4 regions of the Pseudoalteromonas sp. S4741 genome follow, and region 4 is predicted to be linked to each of the others. Evidence: predicted binding sites of a transcription regulator. Region 4 holds the regulator's gene; each other region holds the start of a gene.
What was found. Region 4 encodes sigma-54, which starts transcription at its own class of promoters, with help from an activator protein. Its sites were predicted from a motif close to GTTGGCACGNNNNTNGNNT; they were not measured.
Positions count from the first base shown of each region.

Region 1 (4,982 bases), on a different contig from region 4:
TTTACTTCATTCAAAGATTTAACATGCTATTTATAGGTGGTTAATTATTTATCCGAGAAGATCGTTAAAATAAACGATAAAAAAGAGTGTTGCTAGGCTTTTAAATTATAAAAAAAGTGCCTAGGTTACTAGGCACTTTGGAGCTGGTTGCGTTTTAAAACGCGTCTAACTGGGGATCGCACCGCCTCAGAATTTAAAACTTAAAAAGGAGTGGTTTTAATATGTTGCAATTTGGGCTTACAATCATCAGCTCGAACGGCATTCTATGTGATCTAGAGCGAAGTGAAGATTATACTTTGGTTTGTATTTTACTATGAAGCCACAAAATGCCTCTGCACAGCAAGAGCAAATCCACTCAACAGTCTATTATTTGAGTTAAATGGGACTGGTGGGGTAAAAAACGCAAAATGCGGCATAGCTTAAAAGCAAATGCCGCAAAGGGAGATTAATTAAAATGCTGAGCAGTTAGTGCTGTTTTATAGTAAATAACTCATAGCCTTTTAATGCAGGCACTTGCGCAGCAAGTTGAGTTTCTTGTTGTGCGATTTCAATAAAGTCACCACACAGTGTATTTGCACGCTGTTCAAGTTTTTTTGCATGGAGCTCTACTTTTTCTTCTATTTGTGCGCCCATATTTTCCATGCGCTCTTCAAAGGCTTGCATATCGCCACCTGAACCCATTAGCTCAGAGCCTAATGCTACTAAAATACTGCCCATTGATTGCATTACGGCCGACTCAACGGCAGTTTCTATTTGTTGTTCAAACTGCTGTTCAAAGTTTTCACCAAACTGAGTGAAGCTTTGCTGGCCCATGACAAATGTACCTTGTTGGTAAAAGGTACCCTCTACTTCTTGTTGAATATCGTCCATCAAGGTTGCAATGTTATCGAGGCCATCAATATTAAATGCATTGGCGACTTCTTCTAATGCAACACCTGCAATTTTAACCCCTTCAAGGGCAATATTGGCCACTTCAGGTAATTGCACGCGTAAATTATCTGTGTAGTTGGTCAGTGCTTGGCGCTGTGCACTATTTAATGCTACTTGCTCGCCATTGATAGACAGCTCACCTTCAGCGGTAAATAGCATGCGCTGATTATTGGCTTTAAAAATTTCTAACTCATTAGGTTTGATGCGCACATCGTTATTAAATACAACGTTACATTCGTCGTTACTAAATGAAATTGAAGAGCTGTTATCGTTATGAGCCATGGCGACGGGGGCGCACATAATTGCGCTAACTAATAATAATTCTTTCATGTTTATTCTCTGTTTTTTGCTGATGATAATTAACTTATAACAAGTTTGGTGCCAATAGTTTTTAGTGTTTAAAAACAGTGACTTGTGATTTTTAAGGTGCTTTGAAGTTGAAAGTAAAGTCATTGAAAAAGCTAAAATTTGGTCAAAATAACCAACAATTAAATGCTAATAAATAAAATTTATCGATACGATAAAAAACTCTCACTTTCCACAATTCAAATTTAGCGCTATTTATTCACAATACTGACACAGAGACTATTTAGGATAGCGATGTGGCTTTATTTTGACGGAAATTTGTACAATAAATTTGCGTTGAACATTTTAATTTCACCAATTATCGCGATACAAGAATCCGTAATTGGTCTCAAACACTTTATGGAGTGGGTTGTGGGTAAGACATTTAGTTACGATGCGCTAGATGATGATTTTGTTGAAGACGAATACGAAATGGTCGGGCGTAATCAACACGACAAGAAAAAGCAAAAGGTGAAAAGAAAGTTAGAGGATTACCTTGAGCAAAAACGCTTGCGTAAAAACCTAGGTGAAGATGACTTAAACGATTATATTGATTAGGTTGTCGCTAGTACAAATCAGTGCCGACATATTAGCTTTTAACTGCTACTTAGGTAGTATTTAAAGCTCTGTGGGTTGGTAATAAAGAGGCTTTATGCCTCTTTATAATTTTTAAGCCTCAAACTTTAGCTGCGAGCAATGCTTTTTCAATTACTTTTTCTAGTTTTTCAGGTTTAGTAAAGGGCGCGTAGCGCTTAATAGGTGAGCCATCTGAATTAATCAAAAATTTTGTGAAATTCCACTTAATTTTTCGTGTTAACAACCCCGGTAATACAGATTTTAAATAGCGAAAAACCGGATGTGTATGCTGACCATTAACGTTCACTTTTTCTGCGATTAAAAAACTAACTCCGTAATTGATTAAGCAACCTTGCGCTATTTGATTCGCGTCTCCGGGTTCTTGCTGGCCAAATTGGTTACACGGGAAACCTACAATGACTAAACCTTGGCAGGCATACTTTTCGTGTAATGCTTGCAATGACTTATATTGATAAGTGAATCCACACTCACTTGCAGTATTTACTATTAACACAACTTTACCTACAAACTCTTGAAAATCGATAGGTTGGCCTTGCAGGCTAGTTGCACTTAGTTGATGAAATGGGTGCATATTATTAAGCTATTATTTGTTTATTTGGCATAGTCTAACCTTTGCTTGGTGATTAACAAAGTCGAAATAGTGAACACTGCTATGGCGTTACTGTTAATTTAAAATCAAAAATAACCCCATACCAGCAAGTGTGGTTAGGTAAATATTATGTGTTTTGTAAGCAACTATAATGGCTACAATCGCTGCGCTTAAATAAGGATTTTGCCAATTTAGATTAATGCCACCATCATTTATAAATACGATAGGCACCCAAATCGCTGTTAGAACCGCAGGTGCACTGAAGCTCAAAAACTGCTGCATTTTAGGCCCTACTTTAAATGGTAGCGCGCGATGTAAGAATAAATAACGAGTAAAAAAGGTAATACATGCCATAAGTAAAATAGTCGTCATCATGATTTAGTGTCCTTATTTTTTACTATTCTAGTTACAGCGTAACCTGCACTCATCGCGAGTAGTGCTGAGCATACCAACCACAGCTCAAAGCCTGTGCTTTTTAATAAAGTGGCACAGATCCCTGCAACAATGACAGTGATAAGTGTGGCTAAATTTTTAACTCCTGGGATAACCAAAGCAATAAAGGTTGCAGCAATCGCAAAGTCGAGTCCTAAATTGGTGAGATCAGGGAGTATAGTACCGGCTACAATACCGAACAGTGTCCAAATATTCCAAGCAATGTAAAAGCTAAAGCCTGCGCTGAGCGCGTAAATTAGGCGCGTTTTAGTCTGGTAGGCGCGAGGATGATGCGAAAAAGCAAATAGTTCATCGGTTAATACAAAGCTGACTGGAAGGCGCCAACGCATAGGTTGCTCAATCACTTTGTGACGAACCGCCAAGCCATATAAAAAATGACGAGAGCTAATAATAAATGTGGTAAATAAAATGGTTAACAGAGGGGTATTACCAGCCATTAACTCAATAGCAACCAGTTGAGCCGAGCCAGCAAATACCAATAGCGACATAGCTTGAGTTTCAAAAGGAGTAAAGCCATTTTGTATTGCCAACGAGCCACATAAAATACCCCAAGGAATAACGGCTAAACATAATGGCAGCATATCTAAAAAGCCTTTTAGTATCGGTTTTTTAATGGACTGCATGTGTTTTACTCTGTGTAATAGTAGAAAGACTCATCGGGATACCTTAAGATTAAGATGCTAAAATAGTTAGCGTTTTAGATGATACTGTTTTTTAGGGAAGGTGCAATGTTCAAGGTAAAAGTGTGGGATGGCTTTTTAAGAAGCTTTCATTGGTTATTAGTATTGAGTATTGCTGCGCTTTATTTTAGTGCTGAAGAGGGCATGATAGAGCTACATTTTGTGGTTGGCTTTTTTACTTTAGCGCTTATTTCAACGCGGATTATATGGGGTCTCATAGGCAGTAAAACGGCAAGAATATCGGCATTACTGCATTCACCTAAATCGGTGCTTGCTTCTTTTAGTGGCAAAAAAACAAATGATGTGGGCCATTCTGCACCAGGCAGTTATATGGTGTTATTATTTTTTATACTGATTATTACGCAGCTGGTTAGTGGTTTAATGAGCAGTGATGGTATTTTAACTGATGGCCCGTTAGCGCAGTATGTATCGAGTGATACGATTGATTTCGCTAACTGGCTGCATCATATCAATTTTGATATTTTATTTTATGCGATTATTTTGCATGTTGTGGCTATTATTGCTTATAAAATAAAAGGCAAGCCTTTGGTAAAAGCTATGATCACCGGTAATAAAGCACTGGCAACACAAAGCTCAGAGCCTGAGACAAAGTCACCATGGATTGCATGGGTTTTATTTTTACTATTACTGGTTTTAATTATGAGTACTTGGGGAAGTGAACCTTTAAGTTATCTGCTTAGTTAAAAAAAATGGCGCTAATACAGCGCCATTTTTATTGTTTAATACACAGTGTTTATTAGTCTTTGAATTGCTTATGGCAATCTTTACAGCCTTTAGCCCATGCACCAAATGCTTTACCAATGACCGCTTTGTCACCTGTTTGAGCTGCTACAGCAAGTTCATCAGCATATTGCTGAAACGCTGTCGCTTTTTTCATAAAAGTATCGTTTTCAGACCATACCGCAGGAAGTGCTGATGTATCGCCTTTTTCAGTGCCTGCGTAAAATGCCTCCCAAGGCATTTTAGATAATGCCGCCGCGTTATTTGCACGCTGTTTGAATTGCTCTGCATCAAAAGGAATTTTACCCTTAAGCATAGCACCCATATCGCCTATTTGAACTGAAATCATAGAAAATGCAGCTTGGCGATACTCAATTGCATCACTCGGCTCTTTAAACGCAGAATTTGCAGATACACTAAGTGCGCATGTAGATAGTAATGCCCCGATAAATACTTGCTTCAATTTCACTTTACTCTACTCCTTTGACGGTTATTTGATTGTATTTGTATATTAGCTAACGCTTTAATTCAAGTTAAAGCAATGCCTTTAATCGTTTATATCAATATCAGCAAATATCATTCCTCGACGCATACTGCGGGTTGCTAAAAATACCTCGCCAAGTAATGACATAAATGCACATATTAGC
Region 1 is NZ_PNCN01000032.1:60,590-65,571, reverse strand. It holds gene CWC30_RS06025 (YggN family protein) at 466-1,260, opposite strand; gene CWC30_RS06020 (PA3496 family putative envelope integrity protein) at 1,648-1,833, shown strand; gene CWC30_RS06015 (glutathione peroxidase) at 1,952-2,443, opposite strand; gene CWC30_RS06010 (AzlD domain-containing protein) at 2,537-2,836, opposite strand; gene CWC30_RS06005 (AzlC family ABC transporter permease) at 2,833-3,537, opposite strand; gene CWC30_RS06000 (cytochrome b/b6 domain-containing protein) at 3,643-4,299, shown strand; gene CWC30_RS05995 (c-type cytochrome) at 4,352-4,804, opposite strand; gene CWC30_RS05990 (DUF2721 domain-containing protein) at 4,883-4,982, opposite strand, start outside.
Region 1: CWC30_RS06025 (YggN family protein) is a predicted target of sigma-54. The motif match lies at 1,298-1,316, and genes of this name have one in related genera.

Region 2 (4,982 bases), on a different contig from region 4:
TTCAGTTAAGTGGCGTTTACGAATACGAATGTTCTCAGGTGTTACTTCTACTAACTCGTCATCATCGATGAACTCAAGCGCTTGCTCAAGTGTGTAGTTCAATGGTGGCGTAAGTGTTTGTGCTTCATCTGTACCAGATGCACGAACGTTAGTAAGCTGCTTACCTTTAAGTGCGTTAACGGTAAGGTCGTTATCACGACTATGAATACCGATAACCATACCTTCGTAAACTTCAACACCGTGACCGATGAATAATTTCCCACGCTCTTGTAAGTTGAATAATGCGTTAGTAAGTGCTTTACCTGTCGCATTTGCAATCATTACACCGTTCTTACGTGCGCCAATAGTACCGCCTTTATGAGGACCGTAATGATCGAATGTGTGGTACATAAGGCCAGAACCAGAAGTAAGCGTCATGAAGTCAGTTTGAAAACCGATTAAACCACGGCTTGGGATCATAAAGTCCATACGCATACGGCCTTTACCATCTGGTGCCATATCAGTAAGTTCCCCCTTACGAAGACCAATTTGCTCCATGATAGAACCTTGGTGCTCTTCTTCACAGTCAATTGTTACTGTTTCATACGGTTCTTCTAATACACCGTCTACTTCACGCAAAATTACTTCTGGACGTGATACAGCTAGCTCGTAACCTTCACGGCGCATGTTCTCGATTAAGATACCAAGGTGTAATTCACCACGGCCAGATACGCGGAAGCTATCTGGGTTATCTGTCTCTTCTACACGAAGTGCAACGTTATGTACAAGCTCGTTTTGTAAACGCTCAAGGATATTACGCGACGTTACAAACTTACCTTCTTTACCAGCAAATGGTGATGTATTTACAGAGAAGGTCATTGTTACTGTAGGCTCATCAACACTTAGTGGAGGTAGTGCTTCAACATTATTAGGCGCACACACTGTGTCTGATATTTTCAGCTCACCAATACCTGTTACTGTTACGATATTACCTGCATAACCACGGTCAGTTTCGATTCGCTCAAGACCTAAATAACTTTGTACTGAACCAATTTTACCGTTACGCGTAGAACCATCAGCGCTGATAATAGTCACTTGTTGGTTAGGAGCAACAGAGCCACGCTTAATACGACCAACACCGATTACACCTTTATAAGAGTTGTAATCAAGCTGAGAGATTTGCATTTGGAAGTCACCTTCAGGATCAGCTTCTGGTGGTGATACTTCGTCAACGATCATTTGGAACATAGGTTCCATGTTGTCAGACGGCTCGTCTAAATCTAATGTAGCCCAACCATTGATTGCTGAAGCGTAGATTACTTTAAAGTCTAACTGTTCGTCAGTTGCACCAAGGTTATCGAATAAATCAAAGATTTGATCCATAACCCAATCAGGACGTGCACCAGGCTTATCAATCTTATTGATAACAACAATTGGCTTTAAGCCTTGTGCGAATGCTTTTTGCGTTACGAAACGCGTTTGTGGCATTGGACCTTCTTGAGCATCAACAAGTAACAATACTGAGTCAGCCATCGAAAGTACGCGTTCAACTTCACCACCAAAATCGGCGTGTCCCGGGGTATCTACGATATTGATATGGTAGTCTTTCCAAGAAATGGCTGTATTTTTGGCCAAAATGGTAATACCACGTTCTTTCTCAATGTCGTTTGAGTCCATCACGCGCTCTTCGTTACCGCCGCGTGTTTCTAATGTACCTGATTGCTCAAGTAGTTTGTCAACCAACGTTGTTTTACCGTGGTCAACGTGCGCGATAATCGCTATATTTCTTAACTGTTCGATGCTCATATTTTTACTCAGAGAAGTTTATTCTCATTGATCCTGCAAGATCTACGCACTCATCTGCGTTTTCACCAGATGTCCCAGCATAGGATTTAAAAGGGCGCATATTATCCCTCATTAATGACATGGATGAAAGTTTATCCAATACAATTTTAAAAACTTTCTTAATACTTTTACTAAGTATCTGTTTTTTATATGACATTTATATGAAATAAATTTCGACAAATTACACAAACTGTCATTTTTTAGCTAATTTGTTAATTGCTTTGGCGCTATTTACTATTTAAGTTAAGCTGATTTAGATGATTAAAATACATGCAAATTTAAGTGTGGATTTTTTGCACCACTATGGACATCTTACGCACCAAAAAAGTGCAATACGCATGACTATTTTTGTGCAGCCATATTTTTTAACTTAATAAACAGTAGGTTAAAATAATGGCATGAAATCGGCTTACTAGTAGCTAAAGCATTTAATGCAGCAATAATAAAACCCAATAGTTGGAGGACACATGTCACAATCGGTTTTAGATTTTATTAAAGAAAATGACGTTAAGTTCATTGATTTACGCTTTACTGACACAAAAGGTAAAGAGCAACATATTTCTATTCCTCACCATCAAGTTGATGAAGACTTTTTTGAAGATGGAAAGATGTTTGACGGTTCTTCAATTGCTGGCTGGAAAGGCATCAACGAATCAGACATGGTGTTATTACCAGATGCAGATTCAATTAAACTTGACCCTTTCACAGAAGAAACAACGCTAATAGTTCGTTGTGACGTGGTTGAACCTTCTACATTACAAGGTTACGAACGCGACCCTCGCTCAGTTGCTAAGCGCGCTGAAGAGTACATGCGCTCTACGGGTATTGCTGACACTGTTTTATTTGGTCCTGAGCCAGAGTTTTTCGTATTTGACGATGTTAAATACAAATCTGACATGTCAGGTTCAATGTATAAAATTGATTCTAAGCAAGCAGCTTGGAACTCAGATAAAGAATATGCAGATGGAAACACAGGCCATCGCCCAGGTGTTAAAGGCGGTTACTTCCCAGTTGCACCTGTTGATGATTTCCAAGATTGGCGTTCTGCAACGTGCCTAGTTTTAGAAGAAATGGGGCAAGTTGTTGAAGCGCATCACCACGAAGTGGCGACTGCCGGTCAAAACGAAATTGCAACGCGTTTTAACACTATGGTGTTAAAGGCCGATGAAATCCAAGAAATGAAATATGTTATCCACAACATGGCTCACCTTTACGGTAAAACGGCAACATTTATGCCTAAACCTATTGTTGGTGATAACGGTTCTGGTATGCACTGTCACCAGTCTTTAGCAAAAGATGGCGTAAACTTATTCGCAGGTGATAAATACGGCGGACTTTCTGAAGATGCACTTTACTACATTGGCGGTATCATCAAACATGCTAAAGCGATCAACGCTTTTGCTAATGCGTCAACTAACTCATACAAACGTTTAGTACCTGGTTTTGAAGCTCCGGTAATGCTTGCATACTCGGCTCGTAACCGTTCGGCATCAATCCGTATTCCAGTTGTGCCATCTGCAAAAGGTCGTCGTATCGAAGTACGCTTCCCAGATCCAACTGCTAACCCATACCTTGCTTTCTCTGCAATGCTTATGGCTGGCCTTGACGGAATTAAAAACAAGATCCACCCTGGCGATGCTATGGACAAGGACTTATACGACTTACCAGCTGAAGAAGCGGCAGAAATTCCAACAGTAGCCTCATCATTAGATGAAGCATTAGCTGCGCTTGATTCAGACCGTGAATTCTTAAACCAAGGTGGTGTATTCACCAATGACCTAATCGATGCTTACATCGCACTTAAGTCAAAAGAAGTTGAAAAACTTAACATGACAACTCACCCAGTTGAGTTCGAAATGTACTACAGCTGTTAATTTATTAACCGATAAAATAATGTGTGTTTTAAGCCCGCTTTGCGGGCTTTTTTTATGGTAAATTTAACGGTTCTACACTAAAGTGAAGTTAGTTTAAACAATGCAGGATAGCTGGATGGTAGGTAAGATTTTGTTGCTATTAATAGCTTTAATGTTAAGCCTTAATAGCCATGCGAGCGATAAAAAAATTTACGCATGGAAAGACAAAAATGGGGTGCTGGTTTTTTCAGATACTCCTCAGCCTGGCGCTAAAGAGGTTAAACTCACGAGCCAACATCTCAGCATGCCCGCTACAAACACCGATATTCTTGATACTGCTCCTACTAAAACAGCAGTAAAGTTTAGTATTAGTATTTCATCGCCTGAACCACAGCAAACTATAAGAGAAAACACCGGCTCTGTGTATGTCTCTACCCGTATTGCCCCTCGATTTGAAGCTGGATTTACCATTGGTTTATTTTTAGATGGCGTTGCCATTGGTGCACCGAGCGATACGACAACACTGGCGCTAAGAGATGTGGAGCGAGGCCAACACACACTGCAAGTTAAACTTTATAATAAACAAAATCAGGTAATTGCAACCAGTCCTGAAAGTGTATTTTTTATGCATCGCAAAGGCCTTAACATAGGTCGATAATTACAATTAAGTACGCGTGTTTAGCGTATATTTTTCTAAAAACCTTGCCTACCTTCCCAGGCGCACTAAAATGGTGCAATGATGATTAATAAAACACATTTTAGCCCAGAGCTACTGAATATAATTTGGCAAAACCAAACCACCGCCCTGATGTTACTTGATGAAAGCTTTCAGCTTATTTACGCTAACACCAGTGCCAGTGAATTACTTGGCTTAGGCGAAAAACGTTTGCTAGGACAAGCATTCGACGATTTATTTAACTACCATTCTATCGACTTAAAACGCATTGCGCAGTACTCGTTAGTTGATGGTGTAGACTGCCACCAGCATAGAGCTGACGTGGTGTTTATCGATTCTCGCCATGCAAAACTAGCGGTGAGTACTCGGCGAATAAAACATAACAACACCTATTATATTTTATTTGAATGTCGACAAACCGATGACGAAATAAAGCACGATCAGGTCTCAAATCAAATGCATCAATACCAAGCTGCACGTAACTTAATTCGCGGTTTGGCCCATGAAATTAAAAACCCGCTGGGTGGAATTCGCGGGGCGGCGCAATTATTGCAGTATGAGGGTGATCAACAAGAAAGAGATCAATGTGCAGAACTGATAATTGAACAAGCCGATCGGTTGCGTGAATT
Region 2 is NZ_PNCN01000031.1:38,252-43,233, reverse strand. It holds gene typA (translational GTPase TypA) at 1-1,785, opposite strand, end outside; gene glnA (glutamate--ammonia ligase) at 2,292-3,698, shown strand; gene CWC30_RS05440 (DUF4124 domain-containing protein) at 3,814-4,335, shown strand; gene glnL (nitrogen regulation protein NR(II)) at 4,417-4,982, shown strand, end outside.
Region 2: glnA (glutamate--ammonia ligase) is a predicted target of sigma-54. The motif match lies at 2,217-2,235, and genes of this name have one in related genera.

Region 3 (4,982 bases), on a different contig from region 4:
AAAACCTCTTCAAAATTTGTTGTTCCAATTTTTTCTTCATCGAATAAGCCTCGAGCATGAGGGTACATTCCTACATTTTGGACATCAGCAACATTGAGCAATGAGTCATACTTAAAGTTTGGGCTCACTCCTATGCTAAATCCATTACCCAATAACAGGTTTTCCCAATTAAGGTTTTCGATATCACTCCAAATTTTGATCACGACACATCCTTGAAATTACAATAGCCACATAACCGCTTTATCGGAGGATTTTTCCCAATTTTAGCGCGAAAACATCCTTATTTTATGAGCTTTTATTAATAGCAAAAAGCATAAGTCATTGCTAGTTATATTATATTCTTAGGGATGGGGATTACGTCATATAGAAAAGGGGAAAATATTCTCTTAGCTTAGCCTTACTTAACTGACGCAAATCTCCTGGATGATTATATCTCGCTCAACGCAGTCTCTCAGATACAGTCAAACCAATTCACTAGCACTGCCGGATTAAATATGAACTACTCACCTTCGAGGTCTTTCACGTTGTAGTGATTTTGTTTATATCAAGAGCCTCAGATAGTGATATGGTACAACCACCTTTACACCGACAGTCAGCTAACGGAATTTCCGGAACTTCGCTTAGACTATAATCCCCAACCCTATGCTTTTCACATGCAGAGCAAAAGTCCCCTTCGAACCGCATAGTTTTCATGATATACGGCATACCAAGTTCTTGAGACTTTAATTTAGCATCAAAGATACGAAACTTGTTTTGTGCAAAGAATAACATCATGCGACATACGCCATCAGGGTCCAAGTGAGTTCCATTGCTAGCTAATTTCTTTCTTAATTCATCACCCAGCTTTAACCCCCAAAGAAACATACTGATTGCTCCTTGACGCACTATAGGCTTTAAATCAGGATGTATCTCAGAAAGAATGAGTGGCCAATCATCAAGAATATTATTAATTATAAAAACCTCTCTTGAACCACCAAAATTAGACCAGTCAACTCCTAAGCCTGATGGAAATGGTAAACTCAGTTGATGTTTCCTAACTGGCTCAAAAGCATCTTCAAAGTTTCTATTTTGAGCTTGATTTACTGATAGCTCAATTGCAGCAAACATTTCATTTTTAATGATTTGTTCTTTAGCTTCAATTTGTTTCGCTCCCTCACAGGAACAAACCAAAAAATCATGTTCTAATGAATTACCATTAAAATAATTTGGTGCTGCTTCCAAAATCCTACGAACTAAAACAGGTTTTGTACCAGAAGTTGGCAGGTTAAGGTTTTGAGAAATATTTTTTAACTTTGGAGCAGAATAAGTCGCTGTGACAACTTCCTGAGTATTAGCTGACTGTAAAACCCCCTCTTTTTCATATTTAATTAAAGCGAGCTCTGCATCACGACCTAAGTAACTAGTCCAATCTCTCATACTCAACACTTTCGATAAGCTTTTAGGTTTTAAAAAGCTCTTTAGAAAGTAGTATTCGTTAGTATCCATCATTCCCTTCCTATTGCTTAGAACGATAAATATTATAGCATTGACTTGATGGGAAAATGATTTACCTAAATGTTGACCACTATCAAGCAAAACAATGTCCAATCATATAGCAACAAGCTTTCCTGCTTAGAAGTGAAGCTCAGTAAAAGGTAAGGGATTAATCATATCAAGCATATAGAGATGTTTTCCGCTATACTAAAAGTAGCACAGAGGTAGCACAGGGTAATTTCGGTTAGTAGGTGTTTACTTGGAAAGCTTTGAAAAGTGGTGGCCCCTCCCAGACTCGAACTGGGGACCTAACGATTATGAGTCGTGTGCTCTAACCAACTGAGCTAAGGGGCCATCTTTGTATAACTGTAAGCAGTTAATTTTTTGAAGCGTTTAGCCACAGAGCGACTAAAGCGGGTTGCAGTATAAAAAGTTTTTAGGGGCTTGTCACTAGCAAAAAGCTTTATTTTAACAATCAAAGGGCTAACTGCTCAAATAGTAAGCTTTTAGATTTATTGATGGTGACGTTGAGGAAACGAACTCATTAAATAATAGTAGTCTGAGTAACTAATACACGTACCTTACGATGGCAATTAGCAACTCAGTATTAAATGTATTACTGCGATAGGGTATTATTTTTTGGCGATAATATAAATCGCATGAATTAATCCAGGGAAATAGCCGAGTAAGGTTAGCAAAATATTTAACCAAAAATGCATCCCTAGTCCTACCTGTAAAAACACACCCAGTGGTGGTAATAAAATAGAAAAAATAATTCTAATGATATCCATAATTTAATCCTTATAATGTTAGCAAAGCAAAAAGCCCAGCAGGGCTGGGCTTTAGTATAGTGTATTATTCTGCAATAACAGTTAATTCATCCACTACCTTGCGAACATCTTCAGCGTTTTTAGCAATTTCCATCGCTAATTGCTTTTCAGCATCAGACTCAACTGTACCTTTTAGAGTTACCACACCATTATCGGTATCAACATCAATGTCTGTACCACCTACTTCAGAATCAAATAAGTAACGTGTTGTAATCACTGTAGTGATTTTAGCATCGGTTAAATCACTTTCAGTGTCGTTACCCATCATTTTAGAATCATGCTTCTTCATGTCGGTGTTTTTTACCACAGTTAGACTGTTTTCAACGTCAGTTACACCATCTAGGCTTAGCACGAGTTCTTCAGCAAGCTCTTTATCTAATTCGCTGTTTACTTTACCTGTTAGCATTACCTTGCCGTTTTTTACGTCCGTGTTGATATCAAAGTTATTTAGATTGGTGTTCATAAGCAATACTGTTTCTGCTTTCCCATCAATCCAAGCATCTTTGCTTTCGTTTTCCCAACTGCTTGCCTGAGCGCCCATTGCGGTTGTTCCTAATACTAGGGCTGCAATCATAGACTTATTAAATGTTTTCATAATCGTTCTCCTTTTGATTAAAGACACTTAAGCTAATGCGAGCATCGGGCCAACATTTTTTAACCTTTAATTTCAATAAGTTATTTTAAAATAGTAGATATTGGCTTAAACCTACTAAGTAAACATTTACAGACTATTGCGTAAAAGTTTCTCGAATAGCGAAACTTACTAAATAATTGTATATTTGGTTAATCTGTCGTTAATATAATAAAGAATCAAAAACCAAAAATCATAAACCACTGAATTTAAAAAATTTAGTATTTGGTATAAGGCTTGCTTTGAAATAACCAGCAACCATAAAAGGATAATTTAAATGTCTGTTAAAATTGAAGACCGCCCTATTGAGCAAGTTCGTGAGCAAGTGATTGATCAGCTCATTTATAACTACAGCCATGGTGTTATTTCTGTAGAAGCATTTGAAAGGCGCTTAGACGACGCCATGGCAGCGAGTGACAATAAAGCACTTATGGATCTCGTTGAAGATTTAACCTTAAATACTGACCAGCAATATAAGGCGCAAAAGCACTCTCAATTTGCACCTAATTATAGCGCGCAGCATGAGACTGATGAAGAGCCACTTACATTAAGAAGCATTCTTGGTTCGAGTGAACGAAGCGGCCAATGGGTAGTTCCTCAAAACATTTACATAGAAAACTACATGGGGTCAGTCAATCTTGATTTTACGGATGCTATTTTTACCCACCAACATGTCACTATTCACGTTAATTGTTATTTTGGCAGCGAAGAAATATATGTACCAGAGCACGTTAATGTAGTTTCTAAAATGTTTTGTATTTTAGGCAGTTTTGAAAATAAAAAAGTGTCACTAAATAAGCGCCAAGGGCCAACGATTCACATTGAAGGAAAAACTGTTTTAGGCTCTGTGGAAGTTAAAGTTAAACGCACTATTAAAGAAAAATTTATTAACTTTGCAAATGATCTAAAAACTCAACTTGGCATGAATGGTAAACATTATTAAATATGCTAAACATTGAATGAAGCCATAATAGTTGGCTTCATTCATATTATAAGTCGTTATTTCGTTCACTAGGTACATCACTCATGTACTCTACAAACTCAACCTCAAACCCTGCAGGGTCAATATAATAAAATTTTTTCTAAATGGATTTACAGCACCTTCTTTACTTATTGCAAAGCCCGCATGTTTTAGGCGCGCTATTACTGCATTTAAGTTATTGGTTACATAGGCAAAGTGTGCCAAACCAACTTGATGTCCTGATAGGTCGCAGTTTCCCCTTCCCCATGATCGCTTATAGCAATATATTGATCGTTATCACCAAAATGTACCCAGCGTCTTGGTTTGCCATATCAGGTTCCTTCCCCCCCCCACTTCTAATTGACCAATAGGGAAACGCTGCTTGGTAAAACTTAAGCATGGCGTTTATGTCACTAACAACTAAATTTACGTGTTCTAATTTCATAACTTTCTTCCTATTAATTGAACATAGAACATCATAAAACCTCAAGTTAACTTTAGGTAAAGCGCTAATTTACAAATTTATTGCCTGTTTTCATTCCAATAAATATATTGAAAGATCATGCCTGTACAAAAAACACTCACAAGTATTTAGGCTTTATGGTTTACTTTATGGCAAAAACCGCTAAAATACGCCGGCTTAAATATATAAACGTTCTTTTACAACCCAAAGGTAATACCATGCATCCAATGTTAAACATTGCGGTTCGCGCTGCGCGTAACGCAGGCAAGCTTATTCTTCGTGCAAGTGAAGACTTATCAAAAGTTGAAGTGCAACAAAAAGGCACTAATGATTTAGTTACGAACATTGATAAAGAAGCCGAAGCCGTAATTCGTGACACTATTTTACGTTCTTACCCTGATCACTGCATCGTTGGTGAAGAGTTAGGCGAACACAAAGGTAAGGATGCTGATTACCAATGGATTGTTGACCCACTTGATGGCACAACTAACTTCATTAAGGGTATCCCTCATTTCGCAGTATCTATTGCACTTAAAGTTAAAGGTCGTTTAGACCAAGCCGTAATTTACGATCCAATTCGAGGCGAACTTTTCACCGCTTCTCGTGGTCAAGGCGCACAGTTAA
Region 3 is NZ_PNCN01000011.1:1,281-6,262, reverse strand. It holds gene CWC30_RS01445 (DUF4917 family protein) at 1-203, opposite strand, end outside; gene CWC30_RS01440 (SAP domain-containing protein) at 520-1,575, opposite strand; tRNA gene CWC30_RS01435 (tRNA-Ile) at 1,751-1,827, opposite strand; gene CWC30_RS01430 (YqaE/Pmp3 family membrane protein) at 2,106-2,264, opposite strand; gene CWC30_RS01425 (BON domain-containing protein) at 2,329-2,898, opposite strand; gene CWC30_RS01420 (LiaF domain-containing protein) at 3,212-3,877, shown strand; partial or broken gene CWC30_RS01415 (VOC family protein) at 3,924-4,340, opposite strand; gene suhB (inositol-1-monophosphatase) at 4,577-4,982, shown strand, end outside.
Region 3: CWC30_RS01420 (LiaF domain-containing protein) is a predicted target of sigma-54. The motif match lies at 3,159-3,177, and genes of this name have one in related genera.

Region 4 (4,982 bases):
TGCTCATTAAATCGTTGGTCGATGAGTTCACCTATTGCGCTAAGTGCAGGCTCAGCGTCGGGGCCTTCGCATACCACCTTAACTTCTTTGCCTTGGCTGCTTTCGAGTAACATAAGTGCCAGCACGCTATCGCCAGCGGCTTGTTTGTCATCTTGAAATAAAGTGATTGTGGCATCAAATTGCACAGAAAGCTGAGCTAATACTGTCGCCGCTCTAGCGTGTAATCCTAATTTGTTTTTTATTAAAAATGTATTTTCTAAGCGCATGACATGTTCTCACTCGGTATTATTCTTGTTCTCGGTGGCGAATTTTTACATTAGGATGGCTCATTGCAAAGCTTTCGCCAATGGTTTGCGCTAAATAAACAGAGCGGTGTTGCCCACCGGTGCAGCCAATTGCAATAGTCAAATAGCTGCGGTTATTTCTTTCTAAATGAGGCAGCCATGTTTGCACGAATGTTTGAATTTGCCATGTAAATTTTTGTACTATGCTGTGGCTGGCTAGGTAGTCTTTTACTGGTTGATCTAGCCCTGTGAGTGGCTTAAGTTCAGGCTCCCAATGCGGGTTTGGTAAAAAGCGAGCGTCAAATACATAATCTGCTTCTTTGGGTATACCGTGCTTAAAACCAAATGACTCAAAGGTAATGATCAGTTGTTTGTCTTTTTTACCGAGTATTTTTTCACGAATAGATTCAGCCAGCTGATGCACACTTAAATCCGTAGTATCAATCATATAATCGGCACGGTTAATGAGCACATCAAGGAGTTGTTTTTCTTTTTTTATTGCTAAATCAAGTGGCAGTGAGTCAATCGAAAGAGGGTGAAGGCGCCGTGTCTCTGAAAAGCGTTTAATTAAGGTTTGATCGTCACTGTCTAAATAAAACACCGTTGGCTTAGTAAAACCAGGTAAATATTCAATGATTTCATTAAACTGTTGCTGCTCTTTAGGTAAATTACGCACATCAACACTTACGGCTATTTTGTTGTAGCTGTCGGAAACACTACGAACAAGAGATGGTAATAAATTTAAAGGAATATTATCTACACAATAATAACCTAAATCCTCAACAACACGCAGCGCAACAGATTTACCAGAACCTGAGCGACCACTTATAATTATTAATTCCATTTATCACCCTTAATTGTTACTACGGTTGACTTACAATTACTTGATACAGCTCATTGTCGGATTTTGCCGCTCGTAATTGCTTACAAAATTCTTTATCGTTGAGCTTTTCTGCTATAGTGGCTAAGGTTTTTAAATGCTGCTTATTGTCACCATCAGGTACAATTAAGGCAACAAAAATGTCGACCGGTCTGTTATCTATCGCATCAAAATTAATAGCCGTTTCGCTCACTAATATAAGAGCAAGAGGCTCTTGTACACCACTCATACGACCATGAGGAATTGCAATTCCTCGACCTATACCTGTACTCCCTAGTTTTTCTCTGGCGGTTAACGCGTTAAGAATATCTTGTTGTGTTAAATAGGGCAGTTTATTGTGAGCCAATTCACTGATAAATTCTAAAATTCTTTTTTTACTATTAAAAAGGACCGCAGCTTTACTGCAGTCCTGACAGATAAGTGAGCTTAATTTCATAGTGTTAGTGTCGAGCAAGTTTCTCTTTGTGTTTAATTACTTGACGATCTAGCTTGTCAATCAGCGAGTCTATAGCGGCATACATATCTTGGTGTTCAGTAGAAGCAAAAATCTCAGCGCCACTAACATGAACGGTTGCTTCGGCTTTTTGGTTTAGTTTTTCTACATCGAGAATAACGTGCACATTCGTTATGTGATCAGTGTGCCTCTGTAACTTCGAAAATTTACTATTTACGTAGTCTCTAAGCGAGTCGGTAATATCTACATGGCGACCAGTTAAATTCAGTTGCATAAACATTTTCCTCTTTGTTGTACGCCTTAAATCAAACTTTTACGTTGATTTGACGGGGGAATAGCTAGAGATTCGCGATACTTTGCAATAGTTCTCCTTGCTACTTTAATTCCTTGCTCAGCCAATATATCTGCAATTTTACTATCACTCAATGGTTTAGCTGAGTTTTCTGCAGCGATTAATTTTTTAATTAATGCGCGTATTGCTGTCGATGAACATTCGCCACCATTTTCAGTGCTTACATGGCTTGAAAAGAAATATTTAAGCTCAAAAATACCGCGTGGTGTGTGCATGTATTTTTGCGTAGTAACACGTGAAATAGTCGATTCGTGCATTTCTACCATTTCGGCCACGTCATTAAGTACCATAGGCTTCATCGCCTCAGGACCATGTTCAAAAAAGGCCTGTTGTTGTTGCACAATACAGTTAGTTACTTTAAGCAGTGTGTCGTTTCTACTTTCTAAGCTTTTTATAAACCATTTAGCTTCTTGTAAGTGTGAGCGAATAAACTGGCTATCGCCGCTTGATTTAACCGTACGCGACATAGCTGCATATTGGCTGTTTACCCTAATTTTAGGCATGCTATCTGGGTTTAGTTCAACCACCCAACGGCCTTTCACTTTTTTAACCGACACATCAGGAATAACGTACTCAGACTCTTCTCTAACAATAGTGTCAGCGGGTTTTGGGCTAAGCGTGTGAATTAACGTCATGACTTCTTTAAGCTCATCTTCTTTGAGCTTAGTTTTTTTCATTAACGTGCGATAATCACGCGCAGCCAGTAAGTCAATGTGATCGGTTAAGATCATTTTTGTTTCGTTTAAAAAAGGCGTGTCTTGGTCAAACTGATTTAGTTGAATACACAAACACTCTTGTAAACTACGCGCGGCTATTCCTACCGGATCAAATAACTGAATACGCTTTAAAACGGCTTCTATTTCATCAAGTTCAACTTCATCTTCTATGTCGTTTTCTTGATTAAAACTTTCTAATATTTCTTCACAGCTAAGGGTTAAAATACCAGAATCGTCCACAGCTTCTACGATTGCAATCGCGATGGCTTCATCTGTTGGGCTAAATGGCGTCAGTTGCAATTGCCACATTAAATATTCATGCAGCGTTTCAGTTGAAGAGCCTTGATAAATTGATTCATCTTCAGGCATTGGTCCCGAGGAAGAGGCAGGTGCTGCGCTCATGTATTCATCCCATGTAACATCCATTGCCATATCATCGCTAATGGTGTCTTTGGTCATGGCTTCGCCGCTATCTTGCTCATATTCGCTAGGTTTTTCATCAGCTGAAGCACTTAGCGTTGATTCATCGGTATCGGCTTTTTGTTCGTTTTTACCCGCAGCATCTTCACTGTAATCTTGTTCTTCAACTTCAAGCAAGGGATTACTATCGAGTGCTTCTTGAATTTCTTGCTGGAGATCCAATGTACTGAGCTGCAATAAGCGAATTGCTTGTTGCAACTGTGGAGTCATTGTAAGTTGCTGGCCCATGCGCAGCTGTAATGATTGCCTCATTTATCTCTAACAATCCTTTTAAATTAGTATGATTAATCTTAGCAGATGCTTAGTGGAATAACACACATATTAGAGCTTGAACTGCTCGCCCAAATAAACATCGCGTACTGTTTTATCGTTTAATACATATTCTGGAGTGCCTGATGCAATTAACTCCCCATGAGAAACTATGTAGGCTTTTTCACAAACATCAAGTGTTTCGCGGACGTTGTGATCTGTAATCAATACGCCAATTCCTCGGTTTTTAAGGTGCTCTATAATCTTTTTAATATCTAATACAGAGATAGGATCAACCCCTGCAAAGGGTTCGTCTAGTAGTATAAATTTAGGATTTGCTGCTAATGCTCGCGCAATTTCAACACGGCGACGCTCACCACCTGACAGAGCCATACCTTGGCTGTCACGAATATGCTGAATACTAAATTCATCAAGTAAATTATTTAAGGTATCTTCACGTTGTTGCTTATTGAGCCCTTTACGTGTTTCTAATATAGCCATTAAGTTTTGATAAACCGTCAGCTTTCTAAAAATAGATGATTCTTGTGGTAAATATCCTATCCCTAGGCGAGCTCGACTGTGCATTGGTAATAAAGTGATATCTTGATCATCGATTGATATTTTACCTTTATCGCTCGGTACAAGGCCTACAATCATGTAAAAGGTCGTGGTTTTACCTGCGCCATTGGGGCCAAGTAAGCCGACAATGCTGCCTGCTTCAACTTCTAGACCAACGTTTTTCACCACTTCACGGCCTTTATAGCTTTTCGCTAATAGCTCTGCTTTTAATGTGCTCATGGTTGGCCTTTATCGTCTTCTTTTTTGTTTTCAACAGGCACTAAAATAGTGTGTACACGGTCTGTTGAGTTTTCGTCTTTTTCTGCGCTAATTAACTGCTGCTCTATATCGTAGGTGATACTTTTAGCAGTTATTTTTTGACCTGCTTGAGCAATACTGGCATCGCCGATTAAGGTTAAAAAACGTTGCGAAACATCGTAACGTACTTCATTCGCACTGGCACTCATGATGGTGCCATCTGCTTGTGTTTCTTCAAAATATGCAGGGCTGCCTGTGGCAATTAATAATTGCTTGTTATCGCCTAAGTCATCGCGTTTATGCACTTCTAAACGGTCAGCTGTGATACGGCGATTACCATGAATAATTTCAACATTTTTCTCAAAAATGCCCACGTTTTCTTTTAATTGACCTTCCTGCCTGTCAGCACTAATTGAGATTTGATTAGCCGCAGGAGCTTCAGTGGTTTCCTCTGCATGGCTATGAAATGCAATCAGTAATGAAGGAACAATTAGAATTTTAAATAGGTTATTGGTCATAATATAGGGTTCGCGTATGGTTAATAAGTTTAATCACTTCGGTTTTTAAATCGGCCTCAAGGCCTTTGCCTGTGATTTTTAAATTAGGTCCTGTAATAACGACAGGCTGCTCTGACTGCATAGTGAGTAGTTTTATATCTACATTGATGCTATCGGCTGTGATCGTATCGATCATGGCGTTATCGGCTAAATTTAGCGCTTTTACATTGCCCTCTAATACGAGTTGACGATCG
Region 4 is NZ_PNCN01000063.1:12,845-17,826, forward strand. It holds gene CWC30_RS10580 (HPr family phosphocarrier protein) at 1-266, opposite strand, end outside; gene rapZ (RNase adapter RapZ) at 286-1,128, opposite strand; gene ptsN (PTS IIA-like nitrogen regulatory protein PtsN) at 1,148-1,600, opposite strand; gene hpf (ribosome hibernation promoting factor) at 1,605-1,892, opposite strand; gene CWC30_RS10600 (RNA polymerase factor sigma-54) at 1,919-3,418, opposite strand; gene lptB (LPS export ABC transporter ATP-binding protein) at 3,488-4,213, opposite strand; gene lptA (lipopolysaccharide transport periplasmic protein LptA) at 4,210-4,749, opposite strand; gene lptC (LPS export ABC transporter periplasmic protein LptC) at 4,739-4,982, opposite strand, start outside.